DNA from 4 places in the Acetobacterium sp. KB-1 genome. Region 3 is predicted to be linked to each of the others. Evidence: riboswitches for the same ligand, from Rfam matches in the RefSeq annotation. Region 3 holds a riboswitch; each other region holds the start of a gene.

Region 1 (4,991 bases), 1.3 Mb from region 3:
AATCATCAGGTTATCCGTTCCTGATCCGGTGGCGATACCGGTTGAGTAAAGGCTGCTGGCCATCAATTCCTGACAAGCGGCTGTTTTGGCCTCGGTTGCTGTCACCATGGCTCGGGCCATACAGCCTTGTGTCATATTGCCACTGACAAAGACCATACTATTAATGGTTCCCGGTCTTAAATTAATATACTCGCCGTTTTTTTCATAGCTGGTAGCTTTCTCACCAATCCGCCCGCCATTGACTTCCAGACTAGCGGTGGTAATAGCCGTCACGGTCAGGATGTCATAGGTTTCGCTTTTAATGGCCGCACTTTCCATGGACACAATCGTAGCCATCCGTGCTACCGTGTCCGGAGCCAACCCCAACTCCTCCCGGATAAAGGACTGCATTTTTTCCTGCTGACCGGGTTCCATGTGTTCGCACAACCGACCCGGCCCGGGGTTGACATCCTGATTAAATATCGCCGTTAGATTTTCCTGATAACCACCATGCTCCATGGCGGTACTGATAACCTTTCGTGGTCCCGAAAAAGGCACCACCAGACACCGATGATAGCGATGAATAGGATCTCCGGTAGCTGTTACCCCCAACATCATCTCAGCACCCACTTCCTGTTTGTGGCGGGATGATCTGCAAAATCTCGGCCGGATTTTTACAGCATTTTATTTTTTCGGCCCAATCACCAAACCGTCCTTTTAATTCGCTTTGATCAGTTAAGCTAAAAACTACTTTTCCCATTTTGATGGCATCAATGATTAAATCCAGATTATGCTCATTCGTTTTTCCCACCGGAAAGCCGGTGTCAATAACATAGTGCATTTTTGCCATTTTAGCTGCTGCATCTTCGTAATGTTTTTCGGTAATCCGACTAAACGAGTCTTCTTCAACAACATCGCAATTGAGGGCCTTTGCCACATGCAAGTCAATGTCATTGCTATGCAGTACCCCGCAGCACATGCCAAAACCAGCTCGGGATACGGCCCGATAAACGCCGGTTCCAGTGCCATTTCCGCCGGTAATAAACACTTCCGGTAATACCGGTGAACAAAATTCGAGGCACCCTAACAACTCATTATAATTAGCCCCTTCAATTGAGTAAAGACTCTGAATTGTACCAGTTTTGATAATCTCTTCTGGCGTTCCCTGAGCTTTAACCTTACCCTTTTCAATCAGTAAAATCTTCTGACAGCCTTTAATAGCAATATCAATGTCATGGAGGGATAGCACCACGGTGATGCCTTTTTCCAGACAGAGTTTTCTTAAAATACTGATGACTTCCACCTTGTGCCGAACATCCAGATGACTGGTAGGTTCATCCAGAACAATCAGCTCGGGTTCCTGAACCAACGCCCGGGCAATCATGACCTTTTGTTTTTCACCATCGCTAAGTTCGAAATAATAGCGGTTTTTCAGATATCCAGCATCAACCAGATCAAGCGCCTCATTAACAATCTTTTCGTCTTCTGCTGATAGTCTTCCCATAAAATTGGTATGGGGATATCGACCCATTGAAGCAATTTCAAAAACAGTCAACAGTCCCAACGAGACCTGTTCAGTCAGCACGATCGCCATTTTTTTAGCCAGTTCTGCTTTTTTGATGGTCGCTATATCCCTTCCATTAATTTCAACTCGCCCATTTACCGGTGGTTGCAATCCCGTTAAGGTCCGCAAAATCGTAGATTTTCCAGACCCATTGGGACCCAACAAACAGATCAGTTCTCCTTTTTGGGCACAAATATCCACTTGTTCAACAACTACCTTTTTATCATAACCAACATTCAGATTTTCAGTGAAGATTACTGGTTTCATAGCTCATTTCCTTTCGTTTTATGGACGAGTAAGTAAACAACAATCGGCGCACCGATTAAGGCCGTAATAACCCCCAAGGGCAGTTCAATGGGGGAAAGAATCATCCGTGCAATAAGATCACAAACCCCGGTCATCAAGGCCCCAGCGAAAATGACCCCCGGTATCAGAATGCGATTATCTGACGTCCCTAGAGTGATTCGCACCATATGGGGAACGGCCAGGCCGACAAAGGAAATTGGCCCGGCAAAGGCGGTGATCGTTGCCGTCAAGACACTGGCAATCAGAATCACAATCACCCGGAATTTTTTCATGCTGAGCCCCATGGAAATCGCATAATTCTCACCAAAGAGCATGGCATTTAATGGTTTACTCAAAACAAAAGCCAGAATAATCATCGGTAAACCGATGCCATATAAAAACTGGACCTGTGGCCAGGAGAATCCCGAAAAACTGCCCATCGACCACATCACAAAGCCATGCAGCTGTTCTTTGTCGGCAAAAGCGGTCAGGATACTGGTAAAGGCATTGCAAATAAACCCGGCCATCATCCCGATGATTAAAAGGGTTGTGATGTTCTTTACTTTTTGAGCGGCAAAAACCACCACCACCATCACCAGCATGGCACCCAGAAAAGCACCGGCAAACAAACCCATCGGGGGCAGGGACTTCAATCCGAATGAGAATCCACCTAATAGTACCAGCCCCACGAACAAGGTTGCCCCGGATGAGACCCCTAAAATATAAGGCTCGACGATTGGATTTTTAAAAAATATCTGCAGCAACAAACCGGAAAGTGCCAGACAGGCTCCCCCCATGATCGTAGCCAGGGTTCTGGGTAGGCGAATATTCATAATAATCGGGCCATAGGTATCATCTGCCACTGCTTTTCCCGACAAAATAGATAGAATATCCGGAATACTGATATTGATGGACCCCACACTGATGCTGTATAGCGAAATCACCACAATGGCCCCAAGAATCAAGACCAGGATGCTGATTTGTCGTGCTTTTCTGTTTTTTATACTTTCCATTACCACCTCTGATTCATAATTTTCGTTGCTTTTTTCTTCATTATGAAACCTCCATTTATATTTCTAAATTAATACTATCGATGCTAACCAATATTTTCGCAATTTCCCCTGCTAGCTCGCAATATTAATTGCTCTGACAGTTTTGCTTTGTCCTTTAATCAGAAATGTTGATCTGACTATTTTGTAATTTTCCCAAGTATAAAAAAAGGCTCATTATCTCAAATTGAGACAATGAGCCCGTAAAACGGTACGCAAATAAAACCTTTTTTCTGTCTCTCGCAGAGTTTTGCATAAACAGGCAGGTCTTCTGGCTCAAGCGTCAACATACCCTCCTACCTTCCCATATTTCTACAGTGGCATTCCTGGAGGAACTCTTCTTTTACAGCGGCGGGACCGCGGAGGATTTTCACCTCTCTTCCCTTTTAATCGGCCTGCAATACAATGGATTGCAACCGACACCTGTTTTTAATTATTCAATTTTTAAACTTAGTCCTTTTAAACCCGTCTTATTTCTTAGCTTTTTTTGAGTCTGTTTTTTTTGGCTCGTCTTCTTTTTTCTTTCGCTCCACAAATCGCCCCATTAAGAAGGCAATAATCCCGACCCCGATTCCGGTTTGAAGACAGAAAAACAAACTTTCCACTTCACCGGGTATTTCACCGTTTATCGCCGTTTCAAAAATTGGGGTAAACCAGGGTTCATACTCTGTTCCGGTAATCTCAGACACAACCCCACTGCCCGCATCATCAGAGCCCCCAAACTCGGCATCCTGCAAGATAAACAGGGGGACCAGAGCAATGATTACTGCCAACACTAAAAGACCAATGACTGTTTTTTTTGTCGCTGTCATTATTTTACACCTCCGGTAAGATATCCCAGATCATTAAGTTCTGGTTGTGCATAGGTTTCCAGCCCGATTATAATAACCACGGTTAAAATTCCTTCGATGATAGCCAAGGGAACCTGAGTCGGTGCAAAGACGGCTAAAAATTTAACCATCGAAGCGGCAACGCCACCACTTTCGGAAGGATAGGCCATCGCCAACTGGAATGCGGTAACACAATAGGTAAACAAATCGCCAATTGCCGCTGCCAGAAAAACACCGACATGCTTATTAATTTTTATTTTTTTACAAAGTATAAAAATTCCGAAGGTTACAAAGGGGCCGGCAATCGCCATTGAAAAGGTATTCGCGCCCAGAGTCGTCAGCCCACCATGTGCCAGCAAAATAGCTTGAAACAATAGGACAATGACGCCTAAAATACTGACTGCCGCTGGTCCAAACAGAATCGCGCCCAGCCCGGTCCCGGTCATATGAGAACAACTGCCGGTTACGGATGGAATTTTTAAAGATGATAACACAAAAACATAGGCTCCAGCCATAGCCAGTAAGGTGATGGTTTTAGGATTTTCTTTGAGTGTTTTTTTTATCGACATGTAACCCTTAATTAAAAATGGAATACAGATCACGCCCCAGGCCACACTAAAACCGACTGGCAGGTAACCTTCCATAATGTGCATCGCACTGGCCACCGGGGTAAACCCAAATACCAGGGCGATCGCAGCCGCAGCCGCAATAAATCGCTTCTCTCTTGTTGTTAAACTTGTGTTCATAGTTCCTCCTCTAGTTTTTATCTATATATTATAAGGGTTTGCGAAAATTCTTGAGCGCTCAATTTTGAACTCTCACAAAGCCAACTTAACTTAAAATCGATTGCGCAATTACTGCTATCGTAACCATCTACCTAAATGACTCTTTACCGAATATTTTTTTGTAATAAAACTTTAAGCGCCTGGGGAGTGGTTGGATAGTTGCTTTCGTCCTTTATCATTTTGTTTTCAACCAGCATCTCATAAACATCGAGCATGGCTGGCCGTTTCAGATTTGCCTGCTCCAGGATTCTCGCGTTTTTAAAAATCTCCAATGGCGTTCCATCAGCAATAATTTTTCCCTGATCAAAAACTATCGCCCGCTCTGCCCAACGATAGGCAAAATCCACATCGTGCGTGGAGATCAGCATCGTTTTGCCTTCTTCTCCGAGCTTTAGTAGCACCTCTTCTAACATCTGGGCATTGAGGGGATCCAGGGCCGCGGTTGGTTCATCAAAGATAATGACCTCTGATTTCATCGCGATAATATCAGCAATCGTCA
Region 2 (4,991 bases), 1.3 Mb from region 3:
ACCGGTGCCTTGGATTCCAAGGCGGCGATGAATCTGCTAAAGATCTTTTCAACCATCAATGACCTGGGTCAGACGATCCTGATGGTTACTCACTCAGTGGCAGCAGCCAGTCATGCCAACCGGGTGTTATTTATCAAAGATGGCGAAATATACAATCAGATCTATCGGGGTTCGATGAGTAACGACGACATGTATCAGAAAATATCCTTTACCTTGTCGATACTGGCAACCGGAGGTGAGAACCTTGAATAAGTTTTTTTATCCCAAGTTGGCGCTGGTCAATTTAAAGAAAAACGGGAACACCTACATCCCTTATATACTGACTTGTATCGGATCGATTATGGCTTTTTATACCATCGTTTCAATCCAAAGCAATAAGGGATTAGACGCAATGCAAGGTTCGGAAAGCTTGAAAATATTATTATTCCTCGGGATTATTGTTATTGGCATTTTTGCGGTGATCTTTCTCTTCTATACCAACAGTTTTTTGATTAAACGACGAAAAAAAGAACTGGGATTATACAGTATTCTGGGAATGGAAAAGAAGCATATTGCCAGAGTGTTATTCTATGAAACGCTATTTGTGACGGTAATCAGTTTGAGTTTAGGGCTCCTTGGTGGGGTCCTGATTGGGAAACTGATGTTTCTAATCCTTCTTAACCTTGCTCATATTAAAAGTCCACTTGCTTTTAAGATTGATCAGATGGGTTTGTTATATACGACGGTTGTATTTCTGGCTATTTTTGGCTTGACCCTATTAACTAATTTTTTGCAGGTAAAGCTTACCAACCCCATTGATTTATTAAGAGGTGGGGAGCATGGTGAAAAAGAACCAAAATCTTCATGGCTGATGACGCTCATCGGCGTGATTTCGCTGGGAATTGGCTATGCGATTGCTTTATCAGTGCAAGATCCCATTGAAGCGATACTGCTTTTCTTTGTGGCCGTTATTTTTGTCATCATCGGAACCTATGCTTTGTTTACAGCGGGGAGCGTCACACTGCTAAAATGCTTGAAGAAGAATAAAAAGTTCTATTACCAGTCCCGAAATTTTATTTCAGTTTCCGGGATGATTTATCGAATGAAACAAAATGCTGTCGGTCTGGCTAATATTTGTATTCTCAGCACCATGGTATTGGTCACGATCTCCACGACGGTATCCTTATACATCGGTCAGGAAAGTATGCGGCGGGATTACTATCCCATGGATGTGAGCTTTATTGGTGCGGCTGAAACCACCGATTTTTCGGAGATTGAAAAAATTGTTGTAGCCGAAAAGACCAGTGCCAAGGTGGAAACAACAAATGAACTGTCTTTTGATATGAGTACCTTTACGGCCTTTAAGGAGGGCAGCCATTTTCTGCCGGATATGGTAACGGATGAGAACTTGGATCTAACGTATTATAATACGATCAGTAAGATTACCACGGTACCGCTAGAAGATTACAACCGGATGACGAATCAAAACAAAACCCTGGCAGAAAATGAAGTAATGATTTTTTCAGCCGGTGAGAATTACCAGGAACAAACCGTGGTTTTTGGCGAAAATCTGTTTTTGGTGGTTGAACAGCTCGAATCAGTGCCGATGGACTTCAAAAAGAAATTGATTACCGGAAATAGCTATTATATCATTGTCAATGACGAACAGATGATGTCGACTATTTACACGGCCATGAATGCCAATAAAGACAATGCTGACAGTGAGTCACCAGCGATTCATCACGCCATGATGTTTAATCTCAGTGGCAGTGAAGATAATATTAACCATTTTTCAAAACAGGTGAGGGCTTCGGTTAGTCAGCTCAATCCGGATATTGAGATAAGAAATATTTATGAATCACTGGCAGAACTTTATGGAATATTTGGTGGTTTTTTATTCCTGGGTGTATTTCTGGGCTCCCTCTTTATGATGGCCACGGTGTTAATTATCTATTTTAAACAGATTTCTGAAGGTTATGAAGACAGCGAACGGTTTGTCATTATGCAGAAGGTGGGGATGGATAAAACCGAGGTTAAAAAAACTATTGGCAAGCAGATCTTAATGGTATTTTTTCTGCCCCTGGCCGGAGCCATCATCCACGTGGCTTTTGCCTTTCCGGTTATTACTAAAATGTTAGCCGCCTTCCGGCTGACCAATATACCCCTAATTCTTTTATGCACGCTTGTGGGGGTTGTTGTTTATGCTTTAGTGTATACTGGGGTTTATCTACTCACGGCCAGATCCTATTATAAGATGATTCATTAATAGTTACAACGATTGGTTAATAAGAATCCCTCCCAGTTCATTTAATTAAAAGATCAGTGTTGCCTATCGTAATAGGGGCAGTTAATGGGCCTTATTGAAGGTTTGTAAAAAAATAGAGGGAGGCATCAAAGCTACATGTAAAACTGCTTTTAGCCTTAATTCACTTAAAAAAAACTGTACATTTATCGTATCCATGTTATAATATAACCACAATTAAATAAAAATGTAAAAAATCATTTAGGATGAAAAATTTCATTGAGGGAATCTGGTTAGAATCCAGAACGATCCGGTCACTGTAATTAGTTATGTCTCCTTAAATTGGCCACTGGGCACGTTTTGTCTGGGAAGGCGAGGAGAATAAAAGCTATAAGTCAGGAAACCTACTAATATGATGTACTAAAGTGTCCTTCCAGGGAAAAGGGAAGTTAGTAACATTAACAAAAGTTGGTTCTTGGTGTGAATCATAGAATTGATGGATATGTGTAATGATAAAACCTTTTTTCCCATAGTATTGTGGGGAAAAGGTTTTTTTTCGGTAAATTATCATAAAATGGAGGTTAGCATGGAGAAAATGAAAAAAACCATGACCGTTGTGGGAATCGCGTTTTTAATGGTTGTTTTGGCTGCCCAGCCTGTAAACGCTATGCATATTATGGAAGGCTTTTTACCCATTGGTTGGGCTGTTTTCTGGTGGGTGCTAGCCCTGCCGTTTATCGCCTTCGGACTCTATCAGGTTGGGAAGATATTCAAAGACAAACCTGAGCAAAAAGTTCTTTTAGCCATAGCAACGGCTTTTACCTTTGCCTTATCAGCGTTTAAACTGCCTTCGGTAACGGGGAGTTCTTCTCATATGACAGGGATCGGCTTGGGCGCGATCCTCTTGGGACCCTTTGCCACTGTAGTAGTTGGTACCATTGCGCTTTTGTTTCAGGCGCTGCTGCTGGCTCATGGCGGGCTGACAACTTTGGGTGCCAACGCCTTTTCGATGGCAATTGTCGGATCTTTTGTGGCTTACGGGATTTACAAAGGGCTGTCAAAAATCAATGTTCCCAAAGCCTTAACCGTTTTTTTAGCCGCCTTTATTGCCGATCTGGCAACCTATGTAACCACCTCCATCCAGTTGGGACTAGCCTTTCCGGACCCGGTCGGGGGGATTGTAGCTTCCGTTGTTAAGTTCTTAAGTATTTTTGCGATTACCCAGATACCACTGGCAATTATCGAAGGCATTTTAACCGTACTGGTGGTTAACGCCATTTACCAATATAAAGAAAAGGGGATTATTTCAAATGAAACTCTCACCGATAACTAAGGTTGTTCTGATTTTATTAATTGGCGCACTGATTATTATCCCTCAGATTGCTTTGCCGGACGCTGAGTTTTCAGGCGCAGATGATGCTGCTGGAACAGCCATCACCGCAATCGATGAAAATTATGTGCCCTGGTTTGAAAGCTTGTTTGATCCCGGCGAGATGGAAGAAAACCTATTCCTCTTCCAACAGATTTTAGGTGTCGGCGGTCTGGGAATCTGCTTTTTCTACCTTTATAAAAAGTCGAAAAAAAATGAAAAAGCCGATAAATCAGTGTAAATAGTAAGATAAAGCAGTACCGACACTTGTTACATCATGTTGTGACCTAGGGGTCAGACCCTGTGCATCAAGGCGGACACGGCGGGAGCCTGTCCGAGCTTGCAGTATACATCAGATTAACAATTGGTCGGTACGGGAGTTTGTCACCAACCTGAAGTCCGGCGACTTATATAAATATTAACTGCATCTTAGAAGGAGACAACCATGATTGATCGTTTTGCCCATACCAATAAACTAAACAATGCCAATCCTACTGTGAAGGTAGTGGTTTCGTTAGTCATGCTCCTTTCGGTTTTCTTCATCAATGAACCCCTGTATATGGCAGGGGTTTTTGGTGTTATGGTGGGGTGTACCCTATTGTGGGCAAAAATTCCGGTGCGGATTTATCTGCATACCCTGATTTTTGACTCCCTCTTTATTATCCCCGGAGCCCTGGCGTTATTGTTTACCATCGCCAGCGGAAGTCGTGGTAGTGGTGATTATTTATTTGCATTTAACTTTTTTCAGTTTACCATCGGTATCACTGCCACCAATCTGGTGCTGGCCAGCCTGGTTTTCTGTCGAGCGATGGCAGGAGTTTCCTGTATGCTTTTTTTAATTTACACAACCCCGGTGATGCAGATCGCCGGAGTCATGAAAAAAGCCCATATCAGCAATACTTTTTTAGAAATATTTGTTTTAACCTACCGCTTCATCTTTGATTACTGGGATAAACTTAAAGTCATGGCAACTGCCCAGGAATTGCGGTTTGGCTATCGCAATTTTAAAGTTGCCATCCAATCCATTGCAATGATGTTAAGCAATTTGTTTCTCATGGCCATTCAGAGCTACGAGGAGATGACACAAACCCTGGAATTAAAGCAATATCAGGGAGATTTTCATGTAAGCTATCGGAAAGGTCTGAAAAATGATTAAAACTAATAATTTGACATATCAATATCCGGACGGCACTAAGGCCTTAAAAAGTGTCTCTATTGACGGAAGTAAAGGGAATTGCATCGCCCTGATCGGTGAAAACGGAGCTGGAAAATCGACCTTGATGTCGGCGCTGATTGGGTTGATCAAACCAACGGAAGGAACCGTTTTTTTTAAAGAAGAACCCTTATCCTATAAGAAAAAAAATCTCTATGAATTTCGCAAATCGATTGGGCTGGTGATTC
Region 3 (4,991 bases):
GAATTTGACGCTTTTATTAATTCAACGTATATTGAGATGTCATTAGAATAAGGATGGATTAAGATGAAAAACGAGCTGATTATCGAAATTGACAATTTAACCGTGGATTACCCCAACGAAAACGAACCCGTCCGCGCCCTGGATGGGGTAAATCTGAAGATCAATCAGCATGATTTCATCTGTGTCTTGGGACCTTCGGGTTGCGGAAAAAGCACCCTGCTTAATGTTATTGCCGGGTTTACCCTGCCGAGTGAGGGCACCTTTTTAATGCAGGGTCAGCCGGTTTCAGGGCCGGACCGTCAACGGGGTGTGGTTTTTCAGTCGGCGTCTCTTTATCCCTGGATGAGTGTCCGTAAAAATGTCGAGTTTGGCCCTAAAATAAAAGGGCTTCCCAAAGACGAGATCACCCGGATTGCCAACCATTATCTGACCCAGGTGCATCTGCTGGAGGTGGCCGATCAGCCGCCCTTTCAACTGTCCGGGGGGATGAAACAGCGGGTGGCGCTGGCCCGGGCACTGGCCAATGAGCCAGCGATTCTGCTACTGGATGAACCCTTTGGCGCTTTGGATGCACTGACCCGGATTCATATGCAGCAACTGGTGCGAAAAATCTGGAAGGATGATCAGAACACCATTTTTATGATCACCCATGATGTGGACGAAGCCCTGTCGCTGGGCACCCGCCTGCTGGTGATGTCCAAAAGTCCCGGCACCATTATTCAGGAATTTACCGTCGATTTTTGTGACCGGGTTGATAAACGCACCGGACGGGTTCAAGTGGATGCAAGCTATTTGGCCCTGAAAGAAGAAATCCTGGATTTGATTGACGTTTAAAGAACCGGTCAAGTCCCCAATCATTCACCAGATTAAGACAAAAGAGGAAATGACCATGATACCATTTAATATGCCCCTTTATTTGGGAACCGAAATAAAATATATAAAAGCGGCCATCACTAAAAATCATCAGATTGGTGGGGATGGCCCTTTTACGAAAGCCTGTTCGGACTGGTTGTGTCAAAACGCCCAGATCCCCGGGGCTTTTTTAACGAACTCCGGCACCGCGGCTCTGGAAATGACGGCCCTGCTGGCCGGCATCAAGCCCGGAGATGAGGTGATCATGCCGGCCTTCACCTTTGTGACCACCGCCAATGCCTTTGCCCTGCGCGGTGCCACCATTGTCTTTGTTGATATCCGGCCGGATACCTTAAACATTGACGAAACCCTGATTGAAGCCGCTATCACGTCCCGCACGAAGGTGATGGTGCCGGTCCATTACGGTGGCATTGGCTGCGAGATGGATGCGATTATGGCTATTGCCAGACGCCACGATCTGTTGGTGGTGGAGGATGCGGCGCAAGGTGTGATGGCCAGCTACAGAAATAAAGCCCTGGGAAGCATCGGAGATCTGGGCTGTTACAGCTTCCATGAAACCAAAAACTACACCATGGGGGAAGGTGGCGCCCTACTGATTAATCGCGAGGATCTAATCGAGCAGGCCACAATTATCCGCGACAAGGGCACCAACCGCCATGATTTTCTGGCGGGCCGGGTGGACAAATATTCCTGGGTCGATCTGGGTTCCTCCTATTTACCCAGCGAACTCAACGCGGCTCATCTTCTGGCTCAGCTGGAAGCCGCCGAAATGGTTAACCGGCAGCGGCTGAACCTGTGGCAGCACTATTATGAACGGTTAAAACCGCTGGTTGCGGCTGGCTATATTGAGCTGCCGGTAGTGCCGGAACACTGCCAGCATAATGGTCATCTGTTTTATATCAAAACCGCCAGTCAGCAGGAACGGAACGATCTGATTCACTGGCTCAAGCAGCATCAGATCTGTACCGCCTTTCACTATACCCCCCTCCATGAAACCCCCGGCGGCCAGAAATTCGGACGCTTTCACGGTGCCGACCGCTTTACCAGCAACGAAAGCCTGCGGTTGCTGCGGCTGCCATTATACTTTAGCCTTTCGGAGCCAGAGCTGGAGCGGGTGGTCGCAGAAATTGTCGCCTTTTATAAACGTTAACCCTGCAAGATATCGGCGATATTGTCGTAAAATCGGCATCAGAAATGTTTGTTGAGACTAAATAAAAGACTTGACGCGGTAACTGGTTAGTTGTATACTAGGCATACAATTAAATCAGAAATAGAGGTGGCTGGCATAGCAATGCCGGCATAATAGGGAAACAGGTGAAAATCCTGTACGGTACCGCCGCTGTATAAGAGGAGTTTTTCCAGGAATACCACTGATCATTTGGGAAGGTAGGAAAAATGAAGACGCTTGAGTCAGAAAACCTGCCTGTGTGGATATTCTTTTATTCTGCGTGATTACAGAATAGGTGAAGAACAAAGAAAGGCGTAGCGATGCCATTTCTTTGTATTTTAAATTCAGCATAAATACGGAGCTGCAGTTGTCATTATGATAACTGCGGTTTTTTTATTTAGGAAAAAATGGAGGTAAATTTTGGAAAGAATAGCGATTTATGGTAAAGGGGGAATTGGAAAATCAACCACGGTGTCCAATCTTTCCGCGGCTTTGGCCCAAAAAGGGTTAACAGTGATGCAGATCGGGTGTGATCCTAAATCAGATTCAACCATCAACCTGACTGGCGGAAAACGCATCCCGACAGTGCTGGAAGTGATTCGGGATAAGGATATAGCTACGAGACTTTCTGATCTTGTATTTACTGGCAGTGGCGGGGTCCTCTGTGTCGAAGCTGGTGGACCAAAACCTGGAATCGGCTGTGCCGGTCGGGGAATTATTGCGGCCTTTGAAAAACTGGCTGAATTGAAAGCCAATGATGTTTATAACCCGGATGTCGTCATTTACGATGTGTTGGGAGATGTGGTCTGTGGCGGTTTTGCCATGCCGATCCGTAATGGCTATGCCGACAGCGTTTGCATTGTGACTTCGGGAGAAAGCATGTCGCTTTATGCCGCCGATAATATTGCTGCTGCGGTGCGATCTTTTGGTTCCCGGGGATATGCCAGTCTGAAGGGGCTGATCCTCAATAAGAAGGGGATTGTCAATGAAGCGGCTATTGTTGCTCAGTCCGCCCGGGAAATTGACACCGCAATTCTCCACACGATTGAACGCGATCCACTGGTGCAACAGGCCGAAGCCTTACATCAAACCGTGATTGAGGCCTTTCCGGAAAGCCCTCAGGCGCGATCCTATGCGGCGCTGGCGGATAAATTGTTTGACTGTGAAAAAACCGCCGGGAGGGCAGCAGCATGCGTTTAAACAGACTGTCAGAAATTAACCATAATAAGGATATTTATGGGGCGTCGGTGGCTATTTCATGTGGGGTTTTTTGTCCAACCTTCGGGGTGGCCGTAGCAGCGCCGCTGATCAGAGAAGCGGCTGTCCTGGTCGTCGGAACGGCTGAATGCACCTGGTATGCCCGAAACAGCTGCATCTACCACAGTGAAGAACCGGGCTACGAGCGGTTTTTTGCCGGTGTCTTTGAAGACACCGATATTATTTTTGGCAGTCGCGATGGCATCCTGACAGCCTTGCTGCAGATCGCCAAAGATCCCCGGATCCGTTGTATTTTTTTAGTCAGCACCTGCATTCCTGAAATTATCGGTGAAGATCTGGAAGCCATTAGTCAAGCCGCCGAAAAGGAATGTGGCATTCCGATTCTGCCCATTCATGTGGCCCATTATGACCGAAACTGCAATGAATTTGGGGTGGCGGTGTCCCAGACCATGAAAGCAATGGTCCGGCTGATGAAACCGCAAACGGTCAAACCGGGAACGGTTAATCTGTTGGGACGAAATTTTCATGCCGGAATCGAAGGCTCTCTGAAGGATTCGGAACTGCTGGGACTGCTTACGCAAAACGGGATTACGCTTCATCTGATCATTCCGGAACCCTGTAACATTGAAGCCCTTCAGAGCGCCCCGGCGGCGGCCCTGAATATCGTCACCAGCGAGGTCGGTCGGGAACTGGCAATGGCCTTGGAAGACCAGTTTGGCACTCCCTACGTTTTCTTTGAACCCTCTTTTGAGCTGGATAAGATCCGATCAGGTTACCAGCAGCTGGCAGGACATTTGGGTATCTCGATTCAAAAAATAATTGAAAAAGCTCATCAAAACGCCGTTTCGCAGCTGCAAGAGGCGCGGCAGGTGCTGGCCGGAAAAAGCTTTGTCAATGGTGGTCGGCCGCCGGATGCCTTTGAAGCGGCGGCATTTCTGACCTCCCTGGGAATGGTGCCACTGCTGATTAACGCCTATCGGCTCACGGATAACAGTCAGGAGCAGATTGATCGGATTCTCGATCAGGGTTGGGATCCCTATGTGAATTACGTAGCCAATCCCAATGCGGCAGTCAGTCTGATGCCGGAACTTTTACCGGATTTATACATTGGTTTTGGACCGGTGGATTATTTAAAACAATTGGGAATCTTGCACCTGGAACGACTCGTGCCACCGGGAAAAATTGGCTATGAAGCGATCACCTGGGCACTGGCGGCGGTCAAATCAGTTTTAGCGGGAGGTGCACCGGATGTATCTTTCTAACAATTATCCCGTCCCATCGGAACGGATGGGTTTGCTGTGGGCCCTCAGCGGCGTCAGGGAGCTGGTGATTGTGGAGTTCGGGCCGGAGGGCACGACCCGCTATTTGCTGGAATCGTTAAAAGAATTCGGGAATGCGGCGCAGGCCAGCTTTTACACCACCACAATGGATGAGGATGTCGTGGTGTTTGGTAACTATGACCGGCTCAATCAGGTCTTGATGGAAATTGATCAGCGCCTTCACCCCGAAGTGATTGTGGTTCTGGATTCATCAGTGGCCGCGGTGATCGGGGTGGATCTTGATGGCATCTGCCATGAAATCAAACCGCACATTGACGCCAAACTGATAACAATTAAAGGAGGTGGTCTGAAAAACGACTGGACCGTGGGGATTGAAACGGCATTGCGTTTACTGGGTCAGATAGCCATTAAAAATCGGCCTAAAAAGAATCGGTTTAACATCATCGGCTGCT
Region 4 (4,991 bases), 1.8 Mb from region 3:
CTCCGATACATGGGAGACAACGCGGTACTTTATGAGCGTGTTTTAAAAGCCTATTTCAATGAAAATCAGGAAGTGATAGCAAATCTGGATTTTGCCATCAAAGCTGAAAGCTTTCAGGAGGCAGCCCAGATCGTTCATAAGGTTAAAAGCAGTTCTGGAAGCATTGGTGCCAAACAACTGTTTGAAATCGCCAAAGACTTCCAGAAAGCACTTGAAAGCGGGGCAGAAAAAGAAATCATCAATTTCTATTCTCAGTTTGTGGCGGCTATGAAGCTACTGCTGGATACAATCGAGCCAGTTGAAGATAGTGGCGGTCAGGAATGAGTATTGATCGTATTTGCCATCCGAAGAATGCTTTCGGGCAACGGCTTCATCGGAGACGTGTTATCCTTTTGGGCAGACTTCTCGACCATGTTTGACACGAACTTATGAAAAAACTTCATTTTATCCGGTCTCATTTCGCCACCAAAATTATCGAGAGTAAGGGCTTTTTCGAGCAGAATGTCGGTAAAAGAGTCTTTAAAATAAGTATCAATTGTTTCAGCCGAACCACAGGAGATAAAAAAGCCCAGAGTTTTGTTTTTCAGTTCATCTAAATGTGAAAGACAGTATTTCTTTATTTTCTTGTCAATCTGTCCAATGTAAATAGAACCGCCGATTAAGACTGTATCGTAGTCGTCCAGAGCGGGAATTTTATCGGAATTGATATTGACGAGTCGGGTTTCTCCGTTTAAGTTCTTTTTTAGTTCTGCGACGCAGTCCGCGGTAAAGCCATATTTACTGGCATAAAGTATCATGGTTTTCATGGGCATTTCCTTTCTTTGCATCTTATTGAGTTAAGGCATTTTCAATGGATTTGAGATAGGCTTTGCTGGTAACCGTGGCACCGCTGACTGTATCGACAGTGGTATTTTGTATTTTAATGACTTGGTTGATAATCGTACTGGTCACATCTGGAGATTCCATGGTGACGGATTTGACCACATCAATTGATGTAATCTGATGATTGGCCACACTGACGGCAACCTCATTGGTCCAACGTCCAGATTCGTAAACACCGGCATAGGTGCCATCTTCAATTTTTTGTAGATCCACCGGATTGATTGCCAGGTTTTCCCCGGATTCCAGGCCGCTGGTGAGATAAAAAAATCCGCCGGCACCTACTAGTACCAATACGCCCAGAATAATAATCATTGCTTTTTTCACGTATTTTCCTCCTGTTATCTTGATTCTTGATCCATCTTTTCCAGGTTTGTCAGTATCTTTGCAAGGGTTGACCGAGTCATAGCCAGCTCCTCTGCCGAGATGCCGTTAAATAATTTTTCAGTAAAAATCACTGCTTTCGCCTGACTTTCGTTACCGAAAGAATCGACGGCGTCGGTTAGTTTGATCCGGGTGATTCGGGCATCTTGAGGGTCTTTTTCCATAACAATGAAGCCTTTTTGTTCTAACTTCAGAGCTACCTGCTTGACGTTCTGATGAGAACTGCCCATTCCTTTGGCGACTTCTTTGATGGTGGGGTTATGATCAAAGGTATTCGCAACGACAATCGTGAGCAGCCACTGCTTGGTTGTTAGATTGTATTCTCTTAGTTCCCGCTCCAGTTGGGTGGTCATCTGGTTGGCAACGACTTGAACACTGCCAAAGATAAATTTTTGATCGGTCATTGAGTCGATATGGTCCAAAATATAACCTCCTCGCTTCTATTAAGGTAAGACCTTACCTTAATAGATAATACCTTACCTATTTTTGTCTGTCAATACTTATCAGCCGAATATATATATTTCTGAAGAAAGTTAAGACTAGCAAAATTTGAAAGGGTTTGCAAAAAATTTAACGGTAGAAATTTTTAAATTTATGTTATCATAAACAAGCGAAAAAGTTCACGATAGGGATGATGTTACTTGATTGAAATAGTGATTAACGTTTGCATTATAAATCAGTTTGACACTACATCTTGTATGTGATAAAATACAAACAACAAAATAAGGAGATAATGGTGCTGTGCCAACAGGTGCAGTTTGGGGGAAGCAGGTGTGAATCCTGCACGGTCCCGCCGCTGTAATGGTGAGATGTTAAAAGAAAATAAACAGGTTAAGCTGTTTGTTTCTGAACGTTCAAACCGGAGTCAGATTACCCGCCGTTATTAAATGCACCAGACTCTACGCGTGATAGAGGGTGTTCAATGTATCATTATGCCTCTTGACCACGCCGTTGAGGGGTTTTTGCATGCCTAAAACAACAAAAAGACTAGCAGGAAAGAAGGAAACGACCAGAATGATTACAAAAATTAGAAAAAGAGACGGACGAGAAGCCCCGTTTAACATTGAAAAAATTGCCAACGCTATTTTCAAGGCAGCCAGTGAAATCGGCGGCCAGAATTATCAGACGGCCATGGATCTGGCCGAGCGGGTTACCATTTATATTGAGCAGGAAATGAATACGAATGCGCCAACAGTGGAAGAAATTCAGGATGCGGTGGAAAAAATCCTGATTGAAACCGGACACGCCAAAACGGCCAAGGAGTATATTCTATACCGGGCTGAACGAACCCGAATTCGGGAGATGGATACCCGGCTGATGAAAATATATGAAGACCTGACCTTCAAGGACGCTAAGGATAATGATGTAAAACGAGAAAATGCCAATATTGACGGGGACACCGCTATGGGCACGATGCTGAAGTACGGGTCAGAGGGCGCCAAGCAGTTTTATGAAATGTTTGTCTTGAATCCAGAGCATTCAGCCGCTCATAAAGCCGGTGAAATCCACATTCATGATATGGACTTTCTAACCCTGACGACGACCTGCACTCAGATTGATTTGGAAAAGCTGTTTAAAAATGGTTTTTCTACTGGCCATGGACATCTGCGCGAACCCAATGATATTCAAAGCTATTCGGCTCTGGCCTGCATTGCCATCCAGTCGAACCAGAATGATCAGCATGGCGGACAGAGCATTCCCAATTTTGACTATGCCATGGTTCCGGGGGTAAAAAAAACCTTTGTCCGGCTTTATCAGGAGAACCTTGCCAAGGCCTTAACCTTATTAACAGAGACAAAGAATGCCTTAGCAAAGGTTAAAGCCATCGGCACGGACATCGAAAAGAAACTGGGGTTAAGACCCGAATTAAATCAACCCAAAGGTTATCAAGAAGCAGAAGCCCGGAGCCTGGCCCAATGGATTGTTGACGCCAATGTCATTAACCGGGTGCAAGGCTTTGCAATGGAAAATGCCGAGCGGGAAATCGACCGTAGTGTCTATCAGTCAATGGAAGCGTTTGTCCATAACCTGAACACGATGCACAGCCGAGCCGGGGCCCAAATCCCCTTTAGTTCGATTAATTATGGTATGGATAGTTCTACCGAAGGGCGGTTGGTGATAAAAAACCTGTTGCTGGCTACTGAGGCTGGTCTGGGCAATGGGGAGACGCCGATCTTTCCGATTCATATTTTTAAGGTCAAAGAAGGGGTGAACTATAATCCCTGGGACCCCAATTATGATTTGTTCAAATTGGCCTGCCGGGTTAGTGCCAAGCGATTGTTTCCCAATTTCTCCTTTCTGGATGCACCCTACAACCTGAAGTATTACAAAGAAGGTCAACCGGAAACAGAAATAGCCTATATGGGCTGCCGCACCCGGGTGATTGGAAATGTCCATGATACCAATCGGGAAATCACCTATGGCCGCGGGAATCTGAGCTTCACCACCATTAATTTGCCCCGTATTGCCTTAAATAGTCAAGGAGACAAAGAACTGTTTTTTATTGAGCTGGATAAAAAAATTGATTTGGTTATTGATCAATTACTGGAACGATTTGAAATTCAGGCCCATAAAAAGGTCAAAAATTTTCCCTTTTTGATGGGACAGGGGGTTTGGATTGATTCCGATGATCTTACTGAAGAGATGGAAATCCGGGAAGTGCTCAAACATGGGACCCTGAGTATGGGCTTTATTGGACTGGCGGAATGCCTTGTCGTTTTAACCGGAAAGCACCATGGGCAAGCGCAAGAAGTCCAGGAACTGGGGCTGGCAATTGTGGGCCACATGCGAAAGCGAATGGATGAAACCAGCCAGCACTATCAGATGAACTTTACCCTGCTGGGCACGCCGGCAGAAGGTACCGCCGGACGATTTGTCAAGCTGGATAAAACTATTTTTGGCGATATCCCGGGTGTAACCGACCGGGAATACTACACCAACTCTTTCCACATCCCGGTTTACTATGGAACCAGTGCTTACGACAAAATCAGACTGGAAGCACCTTATCATGAGCTTACCAATGCTGGGCACATTACCTATGTGGAAATGGATGGCGACCCGATGGATAATCTGGAGGCCTTTGAAAAGGTGGTCCGAGCGATGAAGGAAGCCGGTATTGGCTATGGTTCCATTAACCATCCGGTGGACCGGGATCCGGTTTGCGGCTATACTGGAATTATCGGGGATGTTTGCCCGAGTTGCGGTCGGTCAGAAGGAGAGCAGAAATTTGAACGCATTCGCCGAATCACCGGTTATCTGGTGGGCACTCTGGACCGTTTTAACGATGCTAAAAAAGCGGAAGTTAGAGATCGGATCAAACATTTTAATGCTGCTGAGCAGATTGCTACTGGTGAAGCAATGGAGCAATTGCAATGAGTAAAAAAGTAAGAATCGCCGGAGTGGTCAAAGAATCCATTGTCGATGGGCCAGGCATCCGCTTTGTGGTTTTTGCTCAGGGATGTCCGCACCAGTGTGAGGGTTGTCATAACCCGGCGACCCATGATTCTAACGGGGGTAACCTGGTGGACGTGGATGCTATCATCGATGAAATGAGAAAGAACCCGCTACTTGATGGCATTACCCTAAGTGGTGGCGAACCCTTTGAACAACCAGAGGCCTTTTGTGAATTGGCCAAACGATCAAAAGAACTGGGGTATCATGTGATGACTTATACCGGGTACACCTATGAAACCCTATTAGAGAAAAAAGATGCCAGACGGCTCCGCTTA

The links. A riboswitch is a leader RNA that binds a small molecule or an ion and turns the genes downstream of it on or off. The one in region 3 is predicted to bind cobalamin.
Region 1: another riboswitch for cobalamin. It lies ahead of DOZ58_RS16095 (iron ABC transporter permease); the one in region 3 lies ahead of DOZ58_RS03570 (AAA family ATPase).
Region 2: another riboswitch for cobalamin. It lies ahead of DOZ58_RS09575 (energy-coupling factor ABC transporter permease); the one in region 3 lies ahead of DOZ58_RS03570 (AAA family ATPase).
Region 4: another riboswitch for cobalamin. It lies ahead of DOZ58_RS13575 (anaerobic ribonucleoside triphosphate reductase); the one in region 3 lies ahead of DOZ58_RS03570 (AAA family ATPase).

What each region holds. Positions count from the first base shown of each region.
Region 1 is NZ_CP030040.1:3,492,562-3,497,552, reverse strand. Features, by position in the region: gene DOZ58_RS16105 (adenosylcobinamide amidohydrolase) at 1-597, opposite strand, end outside; gene DOZ58_RS16100 (ABC transporter ATP-binding protein) at 599-1,810, opposite strand; gene DOZ58_RS16095 (iron ABC transporter permease) at 1,807-2,841, opposite strand; cobalamin riboswitch at 3,121-3,319, opposite strand; gene DOZ58_RS16090 (energy-coupling factor ABC transporter substrate-binding protein) at 3,348-3,689, opposite strand; gene DOZ58_RS16085 (energy-coupling factor ABC transporter permease) at 3,689-4,453, opposite strand; gene DOZ58_RS16080 (energy-coupling factor ABC transporter ATP-binding protein) at 4,597-4,991, opposite strand, start outside.
Region 2 is NZ_CP030040.1:2,047,702-2,052,692, reverse strand. Features, by position in the region: gene DOZ58_RS09585 (ABC transporter ATP-binding protein) at 1-252, shown strand, start outside; gene DOZ58_RS09580 (FtsX-like permease family protein) at 245-2,245, shown strand; cobalamin riboswitch at 2,467-2,648, shown strand; gene DOZ58_RS09575 (energy-coupling factor ABC transporter permease) at 2,817-3,554, shown strand; gene DOZ58_RS09570 (energy-coupling factor ABC transporter substrate-binding protein) at 3,532-3,831, shown strand; gene cbiQ (cobalt ECF transporter T component CbiQ) at 4,036-4,746, shown strand; gene DOZ58_RS09560 (energy-coupling factor ABC transporter ATP-binding protein) at 4,739-4,991, shown strand, end outside.
Region 3 is NZ_CP030040.1:761,668-766,658, reverse strand. Features, by position in the region: gene DOZ58_RS03585 (ABC transporter substrate-binding protein) at 1-51, shown strand, start outside; gene DOZ58_RS03580 (ABC transporter ATP-binding protein) at 64-834, shown strand; gene rffA (dTDP-4-amino-4,6-dideoxygalactose transaminase) at 890-2,023, shown strand; cobalamin riboswitch at 2,131-2,315, shown strand; gene DOZ58_RS03570 (AAA family ATPase) at 2,462-3,241, shown strand; gene DOZ58_RS03565 (nitrogenase component 1) at 3,232-4,521, shown strand; gene DOZ58_RS03560 (nitrogenase component 1) at 4,508-4,991, shown strand, end outside.
Region 4 is NZ_CP030040.1:2,924,989-2,929,979, forward strand. Features, by position in the region: gene DOZ58_RS13555 (response regulator) at 1-324, shown strand, start outside; gene DOZ58_RS13560 (flavodoxin domain-containing protein) at 315-806, opposite strand; gene DOZ58_RS13565 (FMN-binding protein) at 829-1,206, opposite strand; gene DOZ58_RS13570 (MarR family winged helix-turn-helix transcriptional regulator) at 1,221-1,685, opposite strand; cobalamin riboswitch at 1,981-2,160, shown strand; gene DOZ58_RS13575 (anaerobic ribonucleoside triphosphate reductase) at 2,278-4,638, shown strand; gene nrdG (anaerobic ribonucleoside-triphosphate reductase activating protein) at 4,635-4,991, shown strand, end outside.